DNA from 3 places in the Jeotgalibaca sp. PTS2502 genome. Region 3 is predicted to be linked to each of the others. Evidence: a T-box and tRNA genes for the amino acid it is inferred to sense, from the RefSeq annotation. Region 3 holds a T-box; the other regions hold tRNA genes.

Region 1 (6,813 bases), 490 kb from region 3:
CTTACCTTGACGGTACCCAACCAGAAAGCCACGGCTAACTACGTGCCAGCAGCCGCGGTAATACGTAGGTGGCAAGCGTTGTCCGGATTTATTGGGCGTAAAGCGAGCGCAGGCGGTTCCTTAAGTCTGATGTGAAAGCCCACGGCTCAACCGTGGAAGGTCATTGGAAACTGGGGAACTTGAATGCAGAAGAGGAGAGTGGAATTCCATGTGTAGCGGTGAAATGCGTAGATATATGGAGGAACACCAGTGGCGAAGGCGACTCTCTGGTCTGTAATTGACGCTGAGGCTCGAAAGCGTGGGGAGCAAACAGGATTAGATACCCTGGTAGTCCACGCCGTAAACGATGAGTGCTAAGTGTTGGAGGGTTTCCACCCTTCAGTGCTGCAGTTAACGCATTAAGCACTCCGCCTGGGGAGTACGGCCGCAAGGCTGAAACTCAAAGGAATTGACGGGGACCCGCACAAGCGGTGGAGCATGTGGTTTAATTCGAAGCAACGCGAAGAACCTTACCAGGTCTTGACATCCCTTGACACTCCTAGAGATAGGACGTTCCCTTCGGGGACAAGGTGACAGGTGGTGCATGGTTGTCGTCAGCTCGTGTCGTGAGATGTTGGGTTAAGTCCCGCAACGAGCGCAACCCCTATTGTTAGTTGCCAGCATTCAGTTGGGCACTCTAATAAGACTGCCGGTGACAAACCGGAGGAAGGTGGGGATGACGTCAAATCATCATGCCCCTTATGACCTGGGCTACACACGTGCTACAATGGATGGTACAACGAGCAGCAAACCCGCGAGGGCAAGCGAATCTCTTAAAGCCATTCTCAGTTCGGATTGCAGGCTGCAACTCGCCTGCATGAAGCCGGAATCGCTAGTAATCGCGGATCAGCACGCCGCGGTGAATACGTTCCCGGGTCTTGTACACACCGCCCGTCACACCACGAGAGTTTGTAACACCCGAAGTCGGTGGGGTAACCCTTATGGGAGCCAGCCGCCTAAGGTGGGATAGATGATTGGGGTGAAGTCGTAACAAGGTAGCCGTATCGGAAGGTGCGGCTGGATCACCTCCTTTCTAAGGAAATTATATGGAACCTGCCGATGTTCACATTCTTGTTCAGTTTTGAGAGGTTAACTCTCAAACGCATTGTTCCTTGAAAACTGAATAGTATAACATGAAATATAAAGTAAGAAACCAAAACATTTTACCGCGTTACACGTTGAACAGTTTTTTAACGAAAACAGTTTGATAGTAAAGGCCAGCAATGGCTGAAACTTGACCATAGGTTAAGTGAATAAGGGCGCACGGTGGATGCCTAGGCACTAGGAGCCGATGAAGGACGGGACTAACTCCGATATGCTCCGGGGAGCTGTAAGTAAGCTATGATCCGGAGATTTCCGAATGGGGAAACCCAATATCTTTGATAGGATATTACAAACACGTGAATACATAGCGTGTTTGAGGTACACGCAGGGAACTGAAACATCTCATTACCTGCAGGAAGAGAAAGAAAATTCGATTCCCTGAGTAGCGGCGAGCGAAACGGGAAAAGCCCAAACCAAAGAGCTTGCTCTTTGGGGTTGTAGGACTGGGACGTGAGACTGCAATGGATAGCAGAAGCTGGCTGGAAAGCCACGCGAAACAGGGTAAAAGCCCCGTATGCGAAATCTAACGCAGCTCTACCAGTATCCTGAGTACGGCGGAACACGAGAAATTCCGTCGGAATCCGGGAGGACCATCTCCCAAGGCTAAATACTCCCTAGTGACCGATAGTGAACCAGTACCGTGAGGGAAAGGTGAAAAGCACCCCGGAAGGGGAGTGAAATAGTACCTGAAACCGTGTGCTTACAAGTAGTCAGAGCCCGTTAATGGGTGATGGCGTACCTTTTGTAGAATGGACCGGCGAGTTACGATCCCATGCGAGGTTAAGTTGAAAAGACGGAGCCGCAGCGAAAGCGAGTCTGAATAGGGCGAATGAGTATGTGGTCGTAGACCCGAAACCAGGTGACCTACCCATGTCCAGGTTGAAGGTGCGGTAATACGCACTGGAGGACCGAACCCACGCACGTTGAAAAGTGCGGGGATGAGGTGTGGGTAGCGGAGAAATTCCAATCGAACCTGGAGATAGCTGGTTCTCTCCGAAATAGCTTTAGGGCTAGCCTCGGATAAACGAATCGTGGAGGTAGAGCACTGTTTGGACTAGGGGCCCTTCTCGGGTTACCGAATTCAGATAAACTCCGAATGCCATGGATTCAAGTCCGGGAGTCAGACTGCGAGTGATAAGATCCGTAGTCGAAAGGGAAACAACCCAGCCCACCAGCTAAGGTCCCAAAGTATCTGTTAAGTGGAAAAGGATGTGGGGTTGCACAGACAACTAGGATGTTGGCTTAGAAGCAGCCATCATTCAAAGAGTGCGTAATAGCTCACTAGTCGAGTGACCCTGCGCCGAAAATTTACCGGGGCTAAACAGATCACCGAAGCTGTGGATTCAACCATTAGGTTGAGTGGTAGGAGAGCGTTCTAAGGGCATTGAAGCTAGACCGTGAGGACTGGTGGAGCGCTTAGAAGTGAGAATGCCGGTATGAGTAGCGAAAGACGGGTGAGAATCCCGTCCACCGTATGACTAAGGTTTCCTGGGGAAGGCTCGTCCTCCCAGGGTTAGTCGGGACCTAAGCCGAGGCCGATAGGCGTAGGCGATGGACAACAGGTTGATATTCCTGTACCAGTTGTTTTTGTTTGAACGATGGAGGGACGCAGGAGGCTAAGGAAATGCGTGCGATTGGAAGAGCACGTCCAAGCAACAAGTCTTGTAGAGAGTCAAATGCTTTCTACTATACGGACAAGTTGTGATGGGGAGGGAAATTTAAGTACCGAAGTTCCTGATGTCACACTGCCAAGAAAAGCTTCTAGTTAGAAACCAACTGCCCGTACCGCAAACCGACACAGGTAGTCGAGGAGAGCATCCTAAGGTGAGCGAGCGAACTCTCGTTAAGGAACTCGGCAAAATGACCCCGTAACTTCGGGAGAAGGGGTGCTGACCGCAAGGTCAGCCGCAGTGAATAGGCCCAAGCGACTGTTTATCAAAAACACAGGTCTCTGCAAAATCGAAAGATGACGTATAGGGGCTGACGCCTGCCCGGTGCTGGAAGGTTAAGAGGAGAGGTTAGCTTCGGCGAAGCTTTGAATTGAAGCCCCAGTAAACGGCGGCCGTAACTATAACGGTCCTAAGGTAGCGAAATTCCTTGTCAGGTAAGTTCTGACCCGCACGAAAGGCGTAACGATTTGGGCACTGTCTCAACGAGAGACTCGGTGAAATTATAGTACCAGTGAAGATGCTGGTTACCCGCGACAGGACGGAAAGACCCCATGGAGCTTTACTGCAGGTTGATATTGATTGTTTCTGCTACATGTACAGGATAGGTAGGAGCCATTGAAGTCGGGACGCTAGTCTCGATGGAGGCGCCATTGGGATACTACCCTTGTAGCAGGACCACTCTAACCCGCCACCCTTATCGGGTGGGGAGACAGTGTCAGTCGGGCAGTTTGACTGGGGCGGTCGCCTCCTAAAATGTAACGGAGGCGCCCAAAGGTTCCCTCAGAATGGTTGGAAATCATTCGTAGAGTGCAAAGGCAGAAGGGAGCTTGACTGCGAGACCTACAAGTCGAGCAGGGACGAAAGTCGGGCTTAGTGATCCGGTGGTTCCGCATGGAAGGGCCATCGCTCAACGGATAAAAGCTACCCTGGGGATAACAGGCTTATCTCCCCCAAGAGTTCACATCGACGGGGAGGTTTGGCACCTCGATGTCGGCTCGTCGCATCCTGGGGCTGTAGTCGGTCCCAAGGGTTGGGCTGTTCGCCCATTAAAGCGGCACGCGAGCTGGGTTCAGAACGTCGTGAGACAGTTCGGTCCCTATCCGTCGCGGGCGTTGGAAATTTGAGAGGAGCTGTCCTTAGTACGAGAGGACCGGGATGGACACACCGCTGGTGTACCAGTTGTTCTGCCAAGGGCATTGCTGGGTAGCTATGTGTGGACGGGATAAACGCTGAAAGCATCTAAGCGTGAAGCCCCCCTCAAGATGAGATTTCCCATCATTTTAAATGAGTAAGACCCCTGAGAGACGATCAGGTAGATAGGCTAGAAGTGGAAGTGCAGCGATGTATGGAGCGGACTAGTACTAATCGGTCGAGGACTTAACCAATAATAAAACGGTAATCAAGTAAAATAGGTTTTAAACCAAGGGTTTCATGTTAACTATTCAGTTTTGAGGGAACAACCTCAAAGAAACACTGTGGGCATAGCCCAAGTGTATCATGTCTGTAAACTGCTAAAGCAGCAACAGCCATGACAATATGTGCGGTGGCGATGGCAAGAAGGTCACACCTGTTCCCATCCCGAACACAGAAGTTAAGCTTCTTAGCGCCGATTGTAGTGAAGGGTTTCCCTTTGTGAGAGTAGGACGCTGCCGCGCATTTTTTATGTTGGAGGTTTAGCTCAGCTGGGAGAGCGTCTGCCTTACAAGCAGGATGTCAGCGGTTCGATCCCGTTAACCTCCATAGTCATAGCAATATGACAAAATTAGTCATACTTACATATCAACGTATTGTTGAGTCATTAGCTCAGTTGGTAGAGCATCTGACTTTTAATCAGAGGGTCGCAGGTTCGAGCCCTGCATGACTCATTTTTTGTTTTAAAAAATGAAATAAAAGGGTTATTATTTTCATAATACTATTTATATTGCCGGCTTAGCTCAGTTGGTAGAGCATCTGATTTGTAATCAGAGGGTCGAGGGTTCAAGTCCTTTAGCCGGCATTTTTTTGCGGAAGTAGTTCAGTGGTAGAACATCACCTTGCCAAGGTGGGGGTCGCGGGTTCGAACCCCGTCTTCCGCTTTTATTTTTTGATAAGCACCCATAGCTCAATTGGATAGAGTACCTGACTACGAATCAGGCGGTTGCAGGTTCGACTCCTGCTGGGTGCATAAAATTACGGGAAGTAGCTCAGCTTGGTAGAGCACTTGGTTTGGGACCAAGGGGTCGCAGGTTCGAATCCTGTCTTCCCGATTTTATTTTAAGCATTATGGGGGCTTAGCTCAGCTGGGAGAGCGCCTGCCTTGCACGCAGGAGGTCAGCGGTTCGATCCCGCTAGTCTCCATTCCATAATGAATTATGGTTAAAAGGTTTACGGTTCCGTGGTGTAGGGGTTAACATGCCTGCCTGTCACGCAGGAGATCGCGGGTTCAAATCCCGTCGGAACCGCCATGCGGGTGTAGTTTAGTGGTAAAACTACAGCCTTCCAAGCTGTTGTCGGGAGTTCGATTCTCCTCACCCGCTTTTGGAAGTAGGGCCTATAGCTCAGCTGGTTAGAGCGCACGCCTGATAAGCGTGAGGTCGATGGTTCGAGTCCATTTAGGCCCATATTTTTAATGGGGAAGTACTCAAGTGGCTGAAGAGGCGCCCCTGCTAAGGGTGTAGGTCGGATCATACCGGCGCGAGGGTTCAAATCCCTCCTTCTCCGTTTTTAAAAGAACAAGGCCCGTTGGTCAAGCGGTTAAGACACCGCCCTTTCACGGCGGTAACACGGGTTCGAATCCCGTACGGGTCATTTTTGTCTAGTTAAGTCTTAGTAATTGACTAGATATTAAAAATAGCATATTATTATTTTATCTCGGAGGATTACCCAAGTCCGGCTGAAGGGAACGGTCTTGAAAACCGTCAGGCGTGTAAAAGCGTGCAAGGGTTCGAATCCCTTATCCTCCTTTATAACTTTTCTAAAAGTTATCTATTATTTTACTATCGCGGGGTGGAGCAGTTGGCAGCTCGTCGGGCTCATAACCCGAAGGTCGCAGGTTCAAGTCCTGCCCCCGCAATATTATAACATTTGTTATGATCACTATTTTAAATAGTAAGGCTTGGTAGCTCAGTTGGTAGAGCACTTGATTGAAGCTCAAGGTGTCGGCGGTTCGATTCCGTCCCAAGCCATTTTTATTTGCGGGTGTAGTTTAGTGGTAAAACTACAGCCTTCCAAGCTGTTGTCGGGAGTTCGATTCTCCTCACCCGCTTAAAAGAAAAGGGCCCGTTGGTCAAGCGGTTAAGACACCGCCCTTTCACGGCGGTAACACGGGTTCGAATCCCGTACGGGTCATCTTAAGACCCTTTAAGCTATCTATCTTCCCAAATAAGGAAGATAGATAGCTTTTTTATTGTTTCTAACTCTAAAAAAACACACACTTCCTTTTTAAGGGAAGTGTGTGTTTAAAAAACCGGTAAGATAAAACTATAAATAAGTATAATGAAAAAAATGACGAGAGAAATATAGTTCGTCTTATTGAGCTGCTGTCTAATCTGAGTTAAACATAGGGGGCAGAGTGTTGCTATAAGAAAAAATCCAAATATAACAACGATATAAATGGATACTTTATTAATTAAAAGGACGACTACTGCTAACGTGCTGCCAACTAGAAACAAACCAGCTATAATGGGTTTGAATTTTAAATACACAAATCGTGAAAATTGACTTGGGTCTTGGTCGATCTGTAGCATTTTCCTTTGCTGAACAACGATAAGAATGCTCACAAAGCATAAGACTGGCAATAAGTAAGTAACGATTGTAGCTGAAATAAATTGAGCTTGGAAGTAAAAAGCTAATAAGTTTAAGATAAGTCCTTTGAAAAAGAGCTGAAGAACATAGTAAAATTCTGTTTGTTCTAAGCTTATTAATGGTTGATGCGCAATGTAAATAAATAGGCTATAGAGCAATAGTAGAGACACTGCTAACCAATTTACTGAAACTAGGATTAAAAGCAGTATAACAACGC
Region 2 (6,813 bases), 770 kb from region 3:
GAAAATGCGCGCTCATAAATAAAATCGTCCTGAGAAATCGGAATATCAGCTACTGGAGCTAAATTCAAATTAAATCCCAGCGAAGCAAGTAGCAATGCTTTATCTCTTTCAATTTGCTCTACATCTTCCCAACTACCCTCTGTAAAGGCCACACTTGGTGCAGGAAAGGCTTGCTCACGAAACAAAGGAAACTGACTAATCCGAGTCACACTACCACCTTCCTCATCAACCGCTTGAAAAAGAGGAATCTCACTCAATTCTTGAAGACGATGAATGTCATCTTTGACTTGTTCGGGTGTTTTCTCCGAAAAATCTTTTGCAAACCAAATGTAGCCTCCAATACTGTTAGATTCAACCAACTCGAGCATACCTTCATCAGGTAAACGAACTAAAAACATCTGACCAACTTTTTCTTCTAATGTCATCTCCTGAAGGATGGCTTCTACGACATCAACCTCCGTTGGCTCACTGCTTTCTATCATTTCTTGCGATGAATAGTGTTGGCTGCTTTCGCTACTGCTATCATTCGAATCTGCATGACTACAAGACGCCAATAGACCTAGTGCTACGGCCACTATCAGTTTTCTCATAAAAGCACTCCTTACTTCTTTACGCTAACAATACCTTTAATTTATAAAATAGGCGAATAAAAAGAAGTAAGTGGACGACCACTTACTTCTCATCTAATCTAATACAGCCTTTAAATCCGCGATCAAATCATTCTCATCCTCAATACCGACTGATAGTCGGACTAAATCTGGCGTTAACCCATACGATTCTCTTAACTCTTTTGGAACATCCGCATGTGTTTGGCTAGTCGGATAGGTAATTAAACTTTCTACCCCACCCAAACTCTCAGCAAAGGTAAATAGTTTTACACTTGCTAAAATTGATGGAATTTGTTCAGCATCATGAATACGAACACTAATCATCGCACCTTTTCCTGGATAAAGAACCTCTTTCACTTGAGAGAAAGTTTTCAAAGCCGATACAATTGCCTTAGCATTCTTTTCTTGTTTATCTAAACGAAGCGGCAACGTTTTTAAACTTCTAATAAAGAGCCAACAATCAAACGCCGATAAAGTTGGACCAGTTGTATTCGCTAACCATTTCAACTTTTCACCTATTTGCGAATCACTAGTCACAACAACGCCTGCTAAAACATCGTTATGACCTGTTAGATACTTGGTTCCAGAATGAACAACAATATCTGCACCTAGCTCTAATGGCCGTTGCCGCAATGGCGTTAAGAAGGTATTATCAACGATTACACGAGCACCTAATGCCTTCGCTTGTTCGCTGAGTGAAACTAGGTCAATTTCTTGCATAAGTGGATTAGTGGGTGACTCTACGAATACGGCAGTGGTTTGCTGGTTTAACTGCTGAGTAAATTCTTCTTCCGTCGCAAAATAAGAGAAGCTCGCTATACCTTTAGCTTCTAATTCATTAAAGTAGCGGAAGCTGCCCCCATATAAGTCTCGCGATACTAAAAAATGACTCCCTACATCAAATAACTGAAAAACAAGTTGGATCGCACTCATACCTGAACTTGTCGCAACAGCAGCACTACCACCTTCTAAAGTCGCTAGTCCTTCTTCTAAAATATCCCGTGTTGGATTGCAAGTACGGCTATAGTCATAACCTGTACTTTGTCCTAAGCCAGGATGGGCAAAGGTTGAAGACAAATGAATAGGCGGGCTGATTGCTCCTGTTGCAGGATCCGAATGGTTGCCTAGTTGGGCTAGAAAAGTATTAAAGTGACTCATTTATTTTCCTCCTTAAAGGTCCTAATAGCGTTTGTAAGTTGTTCTAATGCAAGTGTGATTCTATCTGGTGTTGTAGCTAGATTAAGACGTATAAAGCCTAAATAGTCTTCAGAGAACCATTCGCCATAATCAACTGCTAGCTTTGCTTTTTCTTGAACAATATCTTTAACTTTATCTTTAGGAATAATGGCTCGTAAATCAATCCAAAGTAAGTACGTTCCTTCTAAATCAGATACAATAAGCTGTGGAAACTCAGCTAATGCTTCTCGGACTAACAAATCGTTCGAGCGAATGACCGTTAGCAATGAATCAAACCACTCCTCACCACCGCGATAAGCAGCCTCACCTGCCACTTGACCTAATAAATTAACCTCAGTTTGCTGATAACGAATCATTTTTTGATCAAATTGTTCTCTTAGTTCTTGATCTGGAATAATGATATGAGAGTGAAGCAAAGATGCTAAATTAAAACTTTTAGATGGCGCGTTACAAACAATTAAACGATTGTGAAATCGCTCCTCCTCAATAGACAATACCGATTTAAAAGGATGAGCAGAAAGTTCAAAGTCTTGGTGAATTTCATCTGCAATTACAATCACATCATAACGTTCGCACAAAGTTAACATACCTTCAAGCTCTGATTCTTTCCAAATGCGACCAACAGGATTATGAGGCGAACACAATATAAATAATTTCGGTTGTTCCTTCTTTAGTACTTCTTCTAAAGCAGTTAAATCGACGCTGTAAGCCCCGTTATCATTTATCAAAGGTGATAATACCAATTTCCGATTAGTATCTTTTACAGCATTAAAAAAGGGGTAATAAACAGGCGGCTGGATTAACACACCATCCCCTTCATTAGAAAAACACTGGATTAAATGATAGAGTGATTGAACAACCCCATTTGAATAACGTAACCATTCTTCTTGTAAGTTGATATTATGCCTTTTTTTTTGCCAATTTGAAAAAGCTAAAAAATAGGCTTTATGAGGTAAAGAATAACCAAAAACACCATGACTCACCCGTTCAAACAATTCCTGAACGACTACTTCAGGCGCCTGAAATTCCATATCAGCTACCCAAAGTGGTAGTAACTCCGCATTACCAAACCGTTTATCCAATGCATCCCATTTTAATGACTGGGTATGACGTCTTTCTTTTTGATACCGTTCAATGAAACTGTTGATTGTCATTCATCCGACCTCCTATTTTTAGAAAATAAAAAATCCGTCCCTTTGTCCTACTAATCGTAAGACAAAGGGACGGATTGATTCCGTGTTACCACCCTAATTTATGTTAGTTAGAAAACCCAACACCTCTAAAGCTCCTATGAAGCTTGGCAATATAACGGTTGCTACCGTCTAAAAAGCGTTAACCTTTCAGAAACTCAGAGTTCATCTTCACTCACTTCATCAGTCCTCTTTTTCACCATGCAGAGGTCTCTAATAACTGATTATGATAAGCTACTCTTCTCTTCTTCGTTTAAATGAATTTTAAATGAGATAATGATGAAATTATAATGACAATAACAAAAAATGTCAATAGTCATTTTAAATAAGAAAAGCGGACAAGTCCGCCTTGGCCTATGAAAAAATAGGAAATTTGACCCTGAATTGTCAGGAGACTTCACGCTTCAGCGGGTTAGTCGAATGATATGCGTTAGCGAGCAGCGAAGCGCGCAATGGGGAAAATTTATCTTTTTTTCACTAGGTCAGGACTTGGGAGCTAGACAGTGATGGCTGAACTTATAATCCCCTAGTCTACAAAAAAAGCTCAGCTATCAGCTGAGCTTCAACGTATACCGGCGGCCGGGGTCGAACCGGCACGCCCTCGCGGGCACTGGATTTTGAGTCCAGCGCGTCTGCCTATTCCGCCACGCCGGCAAATTATTATGCAAGTTTTCATCCCTTTTGGGAAAGGCGGTAACCGGATTTGAACCGGTGATGAAGGTTTTGCAGACCTCTGCCTTACCACTTGGCTATACCGCCGAAAGACTGGGGTAGCTGGATTCGAACCAACGAGTGACGGAGTCAAAGTCCGTTGCCTTACCGCTTGGCTATACCCCATTAATAAAAGGGCGACTGATGGGAATCGAACCCACGAATGCCGGCGCCACAAGCCGGTGCGTTAACCACTTCGCCACAATCGCCATAATCCAAAACAGGGGTAGCAGGAATTGAACCCACACCAACGGTTTTGGAGACCGTTGTTCTACCTTTAAACTATACCCCTAAGGACTTAAAAAAAATGGAGGGGGGCAGATTCGAACTGCCGAACCCGAAGGAGCGGATTTACAGTCCGCCGCGTTTAGCCACTTCGCTACCCCTCCATGGTGGCTTGGGACGGAATCGAACCGCCGACACCTTGAGCTTCAATCAAGTGCTCTACCAACTGAGCTACCAAGCCATTAAGAAGTAATACTTTATTTAATTAATACAACTGTATTAACGGTTCCGACGGGATTTGAACCCGCGATCTCCTGCGTGACAGGCAGGCATGTTAACCCCTACACCACGGAACCAATGGAGGTTAACGGGATCGAACCGCTGACATCCTGCTTGTAAGGCAGACGCTCTCCCAGCTGAGCTAAACCTCCATGATATAAAACATACAGTTTATAAATCATCAATTAAATGACGATATGACCCGTACGGGATTCGAACCCGTGTTACCGCCGTGAAAGGGCGGTGTCTTAACCGCTTGACCAACGGGCCAGTTAAAAATAAAAATGGGCCTAAATGGACTCGAACCATCGACCTCACGCTTATCAGGCGTGCGCTCTAACCAGCTGAGCTATAGGCCCATAAAATAAAAAAGCGGGTGAGGAGAATCGAACTCCCGACAACAGCTTGGAAGGCTGTGGTTTTACCACTAAACTACACCCGCGTGGCGGTTCCGACGGGATTTGAACCCGCGATCTCCTGCGTGACAGGCAGGCATGTTAACCCCTACACCACGGAACCATTTTAAAAAAATTGCGGGGGCAGGACTTGAACCTGCGACCTTCGGGTTATGAGCCCGACGAGCTGCCAACTGCTCCACCCCGCGATAATATTAATAGATAACTTTTAAAAAAGTTATAAAGGAGGATAAGGGATTCGAACCCTTGCACGCTTTTACACGCCTGACGGTTTTCAAGACCGTTCCCTTCAGCCGGACTTGGGTAATCCTCCGAGATGTTAATGATATTTAATTTATCATAAAAATATGATAATGACCCGTACGGGATTCGAACCCGTGTTACCGCCGTGAAAGGGCGGTGTCTTAACCGCTTGACCAACGGGCCTTGTTCTTTTAAAAACGGAGAAGGAGGGATTTGAACCCTCGCGCCGGTATGATCCGACCTACACCCTTAGCAGGGGCGCCTCTTCAGCCACTTGAGTACTTCCCCAATCAAAGATAGCTTATGCTGCAAGTAATTTTGCTGCAATGGACCTTGCAGGACTCGAACCTGCGACCGGACGGTTATGAGCCGTCTGCTCTAACCAACTGAGCTAAAGGTCCAGGCTCTTAATGTGACCTTTTCTGAACGTCCATTTTTAAAAATAGCGGCGGAGGGGATCGAACCCCCGACCTCCCGGGTATGAACCGGACGCTCTAGCCAGCTGAGCTACACCGCCAAAAATATTAAATCGGGAAGACAGGATTCGAACCTGCGACCCCTTGGTCCCAAACCAAGTGCTCTACCAAGCTGAGCTACTTCCCGTAATTTAAATGCACCCAGCAGGAGTCGAACCTGCAACCGCCTGATTCGTAGTCAGGTACTCTATCCAATTGAGCTATGGGTGCATATTAAAAATGCCGAGGATCGGGGTCGAACCGATACGGTGAGAACTCACCGCAGGATTTTAAGTCCTGTGCGTCTGCCAATTCCGCCACCCCGGCATTACAATATTATGAAACTTTAAGGATATGATCCTTAAAGCGGAAGACGGGGTTCGAACCCGCGACCCCCACCTTGGCAAGGTGGTGTTCTACCACTGAACTACTTCCGCAAAAAGATGCCGGCTAAAGGACTTGAACCCTCGACCCTCTGATTACAAATCAGATGCTCTACCAACTGAGCTAAGCCGGCAAATTTTTAAAATGCGGGTGAAGGGACTTGAACCCCCACGCCTTGCGGCGCTAGATCCTAAATCTAGTGCGTCTGCCAATTCCGCCACACCCGCGCATCTTTTTATGCAATTGATAAAAAGAAATGAGTCATGCAGGGCTCGAACCTGCGACCCTCTGATTAAAAGTCAGATGCTCTACCAACTGAGCTAATGACTCAACTAAAGAGTTGAATTGTGAGTATTACTCACTTTGTCATATTACTATGACTATGGAGGTTAACGGGATCGAACCGCTGACATCCTGCTTGTAAGGCAGACGCTCTCCCAGCTGAGCTAAACCTCCGAAAATGTAAATATTATGTAAAGAACAGTTCTTGAACATAATACAATATTTTTTGCTAATCTGCAAGTTATTTTCTTTTGAAAACTTGTTTTTTAAAGAAAATATATGCGCGGCAGCGTCCTACTCTCACAAAGGGAAACCCTTCACTACAATCGGCGCTAAGAAGCTTAACTTCTGTGTTCGGGATGGGAACAGGTGTGACCTTCTTGCCATCGCCACCGCACATATTGTCATGGCTGTTGCTGCTTTAGCAGTTTTCAGACATGATACACTTGGGCTATGCCCACAGTGTTTTTTCTGAGGTTGTTCCCTCAAAACTGAATAGTTAACACGAAACCCTTGGTTTGAAACTCATTTTACGTCATTACCGTCTTATTATTGGTTAAGTCCTCGACCGATTAGTACTAGTCCGCTCCATACATCGCTGCACTTCCACTTCTAGCCTATCTACCTGATCGTCTCTCAGGGGTCTTACTCATTTAAAATGATGGGAAATCTCATCTTGAGGGGGGCTTCACGCTTAGATGCTTTCAGCGTTTATCCCGTCCACACATAGCTACCCAGCAATGCCCTTGGCAGAACAACTGGTACACCAGCGGTGTGTCCATCCCGGTCCTCTCGTACTAAGGACAGCTCCTCTCAAATTTCC
Region 3 (6,813 bases):
CTCATCATATAGCGGTTGGATGCGATTAGCTAAAGCCAAAATGTCTTCATCTGCTATCGGTTGACCATCCACACTAATACGCTCATTAAACTTCATAATATGAGGTGAGGTAAAACTGCCTACACTATAGTCATGAGCTTGAAATATTGCGGTTAAATAAGCCACTGTTGAGCCTTTGCCATTCGTTCCAGCGATATGAATGGATTTAAATTTTTGTTGGGGATGATCTAATTTCTCCATCATCCATTCCATACGACGAATACCAGGTTTTGGTCCCATGCCTCGTCTTGTATGAATCCATGCTAATGCTTCTTCATATGTCTTAAACATCTTATCATCACCTTACATAAAAGCGGCTAAATTACTTCAGCCGCTTAAAATTATATATCATCGGTTAATCGATTTGTTTTTTCAATGTTGCGATACGTTCCTCGACAATCGTTAATTTCTCACGATAGTCTTTTTCTTTTGCACGTTCAACTTCGACAACTGCGTCAGGTGCTTTACTTACAAATTTTTCATTTGCTAATTTTTTAACAACACGGTCAACTTCTTTTTGTAGTTTCTCAGCTTCTATTTCTAAACGAGCAATCTCATCTTCTAGTTTTACAAGTCCTGCCAACGGCATCCGTACTTCACCACCAGAAATAACAGCTGTTACTGTTTCGCCATCTACTACTAGGTTTTGACCAATCTCTAAATCAGATGGGTTACAGAAACGGACAATATAGGCTTTGTTACGAGCGAAAATAGCTTCTGTTTCTGTATCTATGGCATTAATTTGCATAGGAACTTGCTTAGAAATTGGTGTATTCATTTCGTTACGGATGTTACGAACGCCACGAATTAAACCAATTAATTTTTCCATCGCTTGTTCTGACTCAATATCAACAAAGCTAGCATCGGCAACTGGGTAATCTGCCACAACAATTGATTCACCTTGGTGAGGAGCATTTTGCCAGATTTCTTCTGTTACGAAAGGCATCACTGGGTGTAATAAGCGTAAGATATTGTCTAGAACGAATGCGAGGATACTACGAGCTGTTTTCTTAGCTGCTTCGTCTTCACCTTGCAAGACTTCCTTAGTCATTTCAATATACCAGTCACAGTACTCATCCCAGATAAAGTGGTAGAGGATACGTCCTGCTTCACCAAATTCAAATTTCTCATACAATTCCGTTACTTTCTCTATCGTACGGTTCAGACTAGATAGAATCCATTTATCAGCTAATGTCTTCTCACCTGACAAATCAATCTCTTCATAAGTTAAGCCATCTAGATTCATCAATACATAACGGCTGGCGTTCCAAATCTTATTAATAAAGTTCCAAGCAGCATCCATTTTTTCATAGCTAAAACGAACATCTTGTCCTGGTGACGATCCATTTGCTAAGAACCATCTCAATGCATCGGCCCCGTATTGGTCAATCACTTCCATAGGGTCGATTCCATTACCGAGTGATTTACTCATTTTACGGCCTTGCTCATCACGGATTAAACCATGAATCAAAACATTTTCAAATGGACGTTTTTCTGTAAATTCAAGCGATTGGAAAATCATTCGACTTACCCAGAAAGAAATAATATCATAACCCGTTACTAATGTACTGGTTGGGAAATAACGTTTAAAGTCTTCTGATTCTTCATCTGGCCAGCCCATTGTTGAAAATGGCCATAGAGCTGAACTGAACCATGTATCTAAAACGTCAGTATCTTGTTCCCAGTTTTCAACATCTGCTGGTGCTTCCATACCAACATACATCTCACCTGTTTCTTTATGATACCATGCTGGGATACGATGTCCCCACCATAATTGACGAGAAATAACCCAATCATGAATGTTAGCCATCCAACGGGTAAAAGTCGCTTCAAACCGCTCTGGGAAGAATGTTACTTTTTCATCGGTACTTTGATTTTGAATTGATTTTTCTGCTAATGGAGCCATTTTAACAAACCATTGTGTTGAGATTAATGGTTCTACAACAACATCTGTTCGTTCAGAGTGACCAACAGAGTGAACCATCTCTTCGATTTTAACAAGGTAGCCTTCTGCTTCCATGTCGTTAACAACTGCTTTACGTGCTTGGAAGCGATCCATACCTTCGTATTTTCCAGCTTCAGCATTCATAGTTGCATCGTTGTTCATCACATTGATTTGTGGCAAGTTATGGCGTAAACCAACTTCAAAGTCATTAGGGTCATGGGCAGGTGTAATTTTTACGACACCAGTTCCAAAGTCTTTATCAACGTAATCATCTGCAATAATTGGAATTTCACGGTTCATTAATGGCAATGTAATTGTTTTTCCAATCAAGTGAGCGTAACGTTCATCTTCTGGATGAACAGCAACTGCTGTATCCCCTAGCATGGTTTCAGGACGAGTTGTTGCTAATTCAACAAAGCCTGAACCGTCTGTTAATGGGTAACGGAAATGGTAGAACGCACCATTCACATCCTTATGGATCACTTCAATATCAGATAATGCTGTTTGAGCTTTAGGATCCCAGTTAATCAAGTATGCACCACGGTAAATGAGTCCTTTTTCATATAAAGTCACAAATACTTTACGTACAGCATCTGATAAACCATCATCCAGTGTAAATCGTTCACGGTCATAATCAACTGAAATACCCATCTTTTCCCATTGGTCTCGGATAAAACCAGCATAGTCTTCTTTCCACTCCCATACTTTATTAACAAAGGCTTCACGCCCTAAGTCGTGCCGAGAGATACCATCTTCTGCTAACTTTGCTTCTACTTTAGCTTGAGTGGCAATACCAGCGTGGTCCATTCCTGGTAACCATAAGGTATCATAGCCTTGCATCCGTTTCATACGGATGAGCATATCCTGTAAGGTCACATCCCAAGCGTGGCCTAAATGCAATTTACCTGTTACGTTTGGAGGTGGGATAACGATAGAATATGGCTTCGCCTCTCTATTTCCATTTGGTTTAAATCGTTTCTTTTCTACCCAATTTTTGTATTTTCCTTCCTCAACCGTAGTTGGTTGATATTTAGTTGGCATTGATTGCTCAATTGTCATCATTTACTCTTCCTTTCTAAATTAAAAAACGCCCTACATCATATATGTAGGACGATTTTATCGCGGTACCACCTAAGTTTACAGACTGAATAAGCCTGCTTCTCATTTTTTGTAACGGAGATATCTCCGAATAGTTTATGGCAACCGTTTAGGGTCATCATTCTATTTGCTCGCAAGGCTACCTTCAACTCATGTCCTAAAAAAGCTTTCAGCAAATGCTTTTCTCTCTAAGTAGTGACAAGTCGTTTACTCTTCCCTAGTCAACGCATCATTATTCTTATTTAGTTTATCATCAGTTCATCAAAATCTCAATATTTAAACTAAATCTTTTGCAGCTTCTACTGCTGCTTCATAGTTTGGTTCTGGTCCGCCTGCTTCAGGTAAAATTTCCTTATAGCCAAGTAGACCTGTCTCGTCTAATACAAAGACACTACGTGCTAATAAATCAATTTCTGGCATGTAAACACCGAATGCTTTACCGAATGAACCATCATCAACAAGCATCTCCATGTCTAAGCCTTCAGCTGCACACCAGTCGCTTAGTTCATCTTTATCATTTTTTGAAATCGAAATTAAACGTACGCCTTCAATTGTCGATGCCATTTCGTTAAAACGACGTGTTTGTTGGTCACAAACGCGTGTGTTAATTTTTGGGAAAACACTAATAATGGTTACTTTTCCTTTTAGACTATCCGTTGTGATTTGTTTACCAGCTAAATTTTCTAAAGCAAATGCAGGTGCTTGGTCGCCTACTTTTAATTCAGAACCTTCTAGTTGAACAGTTGTACCTTTAAATGTAATTTCCATTATACTTCCCCCCTTTTATCAATAGGTCTATTATACCAATTCCACTTAGAAAAAGAAGCTATTTCTCTTTTTACAACAAATCTGAAAAATCAAGCTCCTCTTGAACGTCTGTTGGATAGTCAGGCTTAATGTGTGTAATGACAAGATTCGCCATCGCACGATCAATTAACCCTTCTACATCAAGACGGCTTTCATAGTAACGGGCTTTTTCCAGTCTCGGTTTTGTTTTGGGTGCAGTCGGTGCAAATATGGTGCAACAATCCTCAAACGGCTGGATGGATAAATCAAAAGTATCAATCTGTTGAGAAATCTCAATAATCTCTTGTTTGTCCATAGTTGCAACAGGACGAATAATTGGCGTGTTAGTGACATCATTAATAGCAGTCATACTTTCCATCGTTTGTGACGCCACTTGACCTAAACTCTCACCATTAAAAATAGCTAAGGCGTTTCGTTTCTCACGAATAGCATCGGTTAAACGTAACATCATTCGACGGGTTACGGTCATCAGATAACCTTCTGGAACATGTTCTTTAATTGCTTCTTGAATTTCAGTAAATGGCACTTCAATAAATTGAATGCTACCTCCAAAACGAGTGACTTTAGCTGTTAAGTCTTTCGCTTTTTGTAAAGCTTGTGGGCTTGTATAAGGTGGGCTGTGGAAATGAACAGCTTCAATTTCAACACCACGCTTTAAAGCTAGGTAAGCTGCTACTGGCGAGTCAATCCCACCCGATAACATCACGACTCCGCGACCACTTGTTCCAACAGGCAAACCACCTGCTCCTTGGTAAGTCTTCGTTGAAATAAAAAAGTGCTCTTTTTTCACGTCAACTCGAACGCGTATATCTGGCTTTTTAACTTCTACGGCAATGTCAGGAATAGCGTCTAGAACAACTGCACCTAGTTCTGCATTCAACCAATTAGTGTCATGTTCATAGCTGTGATCAGCACGGCGTGTAGCAATTTTAAAGGTCTTGCCGCTTGGCTCCATTTCTTTCACTAGATCGATAATAACTGATTTAGCAAGTTCCAAATCACGCTCAATAATATAGATGGGTGAGAAACTTTGGATACCAAAGACATCTTTTAATTTTTCTTTGACACCTGCTTCATCAGCACCATTTAGATCAATAAAAATAAAATCATGATCGTATTTCACCTTAATCTGATCATATTCTGGCATTGCTCCGCGAATATTTTGAGCTAGTTTTTGAATAAATCGTTTTTTGTTACGTCCTTTTGTTGAAAGTTCACCAAAGCGAACTTGAATACGTGTTTCCATAATATGACCCTCTCTATTTTTGAATGACTTTGAATTTTTCGTGTAGTTGTTTAAAGACTTGAATAAACTGATTGGCTTCTGCAAGTGTATTTCCTTCACCAAAGCTTAAACGTACCGCACATTTGGACCATTTTGCAGGCACGTGCATGGCCTCTAGGGTTGCAGGTAATTCACCCTTTTTACTTGAACAAGCACTTGTCGTAGATATAATAATATTTTCCTCTTCCAATGCATGAACCATGACTTCTCCTCTTACATCCTGCAAAGCAAAACAAAGGATGTGAGCCGCTCCATCTTCTTGACTATAGATTTGCACATTATCGTAAGAAGATAAAAATTGACGAATGTGGTCTTTTATCTGACCTTCATTCTGTTTAGTCGCTTCTCTTATTTCTAAGGTCATTCTCAACGCCTTAGCGGTTGCAGCAATACCCGCTATATTTTCAGTGGTGCTTCGTTGGCCGGATTCTTGGCCACCTCCTGTTAGCAAGGGTGCTAGTCTTCTACCTTGTTTCTTATAAACAATACCTACCCCTCTAGGTCCATGAAATTTATGAGCAGACAACACTAAAAAATCGACCCTTGGATGGGGAATTAAATGATCAAATTCGGTAACTGCTTGAACGGCATCTATATGGAAATGAATAGTTGGATAATCTACTAATACATCACCAATTTCTTGAATCGGTTGAACAGCGCCCACTTCGTTATTAACAGCAATAATAGAAACTAAGATCGTATCTTCTCGAATTGCATCTTTCAAATCTGCTACTGAAATAAGTCCGCGTTCATCAACTTCTAAATAAGTGACATCGAATCCCAACTGCTCCAGTTGTTGCATTGATTTCGATACAGCGGGATGTTCTATCGTTGTTGTAATAATATGACGACCGAATGCTTTCTTTTCAATAGCAGTACCTTTTACAACCCAGTTGTCGCCTTCTGTACCACCACTCGTAAAGACTATTTCTTGAGGTGATACCTGTAATAAATCTGCTACTTGTTGGCGAGACTGTTGTAGCAAACGGTCAGCAACCGTTCCTAACTTATGCAAACTGGACGGGTTACCATAAACCTGTTGGCTAACCTTTACAACTGTATCCAGTACTTGGGGATATAGTTGCGTAGTGGCACTATTGTCAAAATATATCATTTTTTCACTCTTCCTTTTTTAAAACAAAGCTAAAGCTGAGACATAGGTAGAAATCTACGTCTCAGCTTTTTATAAACTACATCATGATTCAATTAAAAAGATTTACGTGATTTATCTTCCAAGTAGTTATTTTCTACTCGTTTTGCAGAACCGGGTTCAACACGGTTAAGAATATCTGTCATCACTGCTAAAGATTTTTCAAACTCATAGTCTTCTTTGAATAAACCGAGTGCTTCTGAAATCGCATGCTCTACTTCTGGATTAGAATGACGATAACGGTTTGCGTATTGAATCGCATACTCCGTTAAGTTGGCATTATCCAAAATATCTTGTGTACGATTTTCAAGCATCTCAATATCTTCTTCACACATTTTAACAAGCGATTCAATCTCATCGACATCAATTTTAACTCTGTTTAATTTTGCTGAAACATCTTCAATACGATCCGAAACAGCAAAGAATAAATCTAAGTAAACTTTAGGTAGACCAGGCAAATGTTGTTTTTCCAATGTACGTTTCATGTTA

Evidence for each region. The T-box of region 3 lies ahead of BW721_RS04780 (valine--tRNA ligase). A T-box ahead of a tRNA ligase gene usually reads a tRNA of that ligase, here a tRNA-Val.
Region 1: it has a tRNA-Val gene. The T-box ahead of BW721_RS04780 (valine--tRNA ligase) is inferred to sense a tRNA for this amino acid. The anticodon was not compared.
Region 2: it has a tRNA-Val gene. The T-box ahead of BW721_RS04780 (valine--tRNA ligase) is inferred to sense a tRNA for this amino acid. The anticodon was not compared.

What each region holds. Positions count from the first base shown of each region.
Region 1 is NZ_CP019433.1:489,521-496,333, forward strand. It holds rRNA gene BW721_RS02405 (16S ribosomal RNA) at 1-1,072, shown strand, start outside; rRNA gene BW721_RS02410 (23S ribosomal RNA) at 1,283-4,198, shown strand; rRNA gene rrf (5S ribosomal RNA) at 4,353-4,468, shown strand; tRNA gene BW721_RS02420 (tRNA-Val) at 4,481-4,553, shown strand; tRNA gene BW721_RS02425 (tRNA-Lys) at 4,606-4,678, shown strand; tRNA gene BW721_RS02430 (tRNA-Thr) at 4,737-4,809, shown strand; tRNA gene BW721_RS02435 (tRNA-Gly) at 4,817-4,888, shown strand; tRNA gene BW721_RS02440 (tRNA-Arg) at 4,904-4,977, shown strand; tRNA gene BW721_RS02445 (tRNA-Pro) at 4,986-5,059, shown strand; tRNA gene BW721_RS02450 (tRNA-Ala) at 5,078-5,150, shown strand; tRNA gene BW721_RS02455 (tRNA-Asp) at 5,182-5,257, shown strand; tRNA gene BW721_RS02460 (tRNA-Gly) at 5,259-5,329, shown strand; tRNA gene BW721_RS02465 (tRNA-Ile) at 5,340-5,413, shown strand; tRNA gene BW721_RS02470 (tRNA-Ser) at 5,424-5,513, shown strand; tRNA gene BW721_RS02475 (tRNA-Glu) at 5,529-5,600, shown strand; tRNA gene BW721_RS02480 (tRNA-Ser) at 5,666-5,755, shown strand; tRNA gene BW721_RS02485 (tRNA-Met) at 5,793-5,865, shown strand; tRNA gene BW721_RS02490 (tRNA-Phe) at 5,905-5,977, shown strand; tRNA gene BW721_RS02495 (tRNA-Gly) at 5,987-6,057, shown strand; tRNA gene BW721_RS02500 (tRNA-Glu) at 6,069-6,140, shown strand; gene BW721_RS02505 (hypothetical protein) at 6,251-6,813, opposite strand, start outside.
Region 2 is NZ_CP019433.1:1,746,044-1,752,856, reverse strand. It holds gene BW721_RS08770 (glycoside hydrolase family 3 N-terminal domain-containing protein) at 1-590, opposite strand, end outside; gene BW721_RS08765 (PLP-dependent transferase) at 684-1,766, opposite strand; gene BW721_RS08760 (MalY/PatB family protein) at 1,763-2,959, opposite strand; T-box leader at 3,022-3,254, opposite strand; tRNA gene BW721_RS08755 (tRNA-Leu) at 3,566-3,649, opposite strand; tRNA gene BW721_RS08750 (tRNA-Cys) at 3,684-3,754, opposite strand; tRNA gene BW721_RS08745 (tRNA-Gln) at 3,761-3,832, opposite strand; tRNA gene BW721_RS08740 (tRNA-His) at 3,843-3,915, opposite strand; tRNA gene BW721_RS08735 (tRNA-Trp) at 3,928-3,998, opposite strand; tRNA gene BW721_RS08730 (tRNA-Tyr) at 4,015-4,095, opposite strand; tRNA gene BW721_RS08725 (tRNA-Phe) at 4,097-4,172, opposite strand; tRNA gene BW721_RS08720 (tRNA-Asp) at 4,215-4,287, opposite strand; tRNA gene BW721_RS08715 (tRNA-Val) at 4,290-4,362, opposite strand; tRNA gene BW721_RS08710 (tRNA-Glu) at 4,409-4,480, opposite strand; tRNA gene BW721_RS08705 (tRNA-Ile) at 4,496-4,569, opposite strand; tRNA gene BW721_RS08700 (tRNA-Gly) at 4,582-4,652, opposite strand; tRNA gene BW721_RS08695 (tRNA-Asp) at 4,654-4,729, opposite strand; tRNA gene BW721_RS08690 (tRNA-Met) at 4,742-4,814, opposite strand; tRNA gene BW721_RS08685 (tRNA-Ser) at 4,850-4,939, opposite strand; tRNA gene BW721_RS08680 (tRNA-Glu) at 4,981-5,052, opposite strand; tRNA gene BW721_RS08675 (tRNA-Ser) at 5,068-5,157, opposite strand; tRNA gene BW721_RS08670 (tRNA-Ile) at 5,197-5,270, opposite strand; tRNA gene BW721_RS08665 (tRNA-Met) at 5,313-5,386, opposite strand; tRNA gene BW721_RS08660 (tRNA-Pro) at 5,399-5,472, opposite strand; tRNA gene BW721_RS08655 (tRNA-Arg) at 5,482-5,555, opposite strand; tRNA gene BW721_RS08650 (tRNA-Leu) at 5,566-5,651, opposite strand; tRNA gene BW721_RS08645 (tRNA-Gly) at 5,690-5,761, opposite strand; tRNA gene BW721_RS08640 (tRNA-Thr) at 5,769-5,841, opposite strand; tRNA gene BW721_RS08635 (tRNA-Leu) at 5,854-5,935, opposite strand; tRNA gene BW721_RS08630 (tRNA-Lys) at 5,966-6,038, opposite strand; tRNA gene BW721_RS08625 (tRNA-Val) at 6,092-6,164, opposite strand; rRNA gene rrf (5S ribosomal RNA) at 6,272-6,387, opposite strand; rRNA gene BW721_RS08615 (23S ribosomal RNA) at 6,543-6,813, opposite strand, start outside.
Region 3 is NZ_CP019433.1:979,787-986,599, forward strand. It holds gene BW721_RS04775 (bifunctional folylpolyglutamate synthase/dihydrofolate synthase) at 1-330, opposite strand, end outside; gene BW721_RS04780 (valine--tRNA ligase) at 395-3,043, opposite strand; T-box leader at 3,088-3,316, opposite strand; gene tpx (thiol peroxidase) at 3,359-3,850, opposite strand; gene thiI (tRNA uracil 4-sulfurtransferase ThiI) at 3,921-5,138, opposite strand; gene BW721_RS04795 (cysteine desulfurase family protein) at 5,149-6,288, opposite strand; gene BW721_RS04800 (septation ring formation regulator EzrA) at 6,381-6,813, opposite strand, start outside.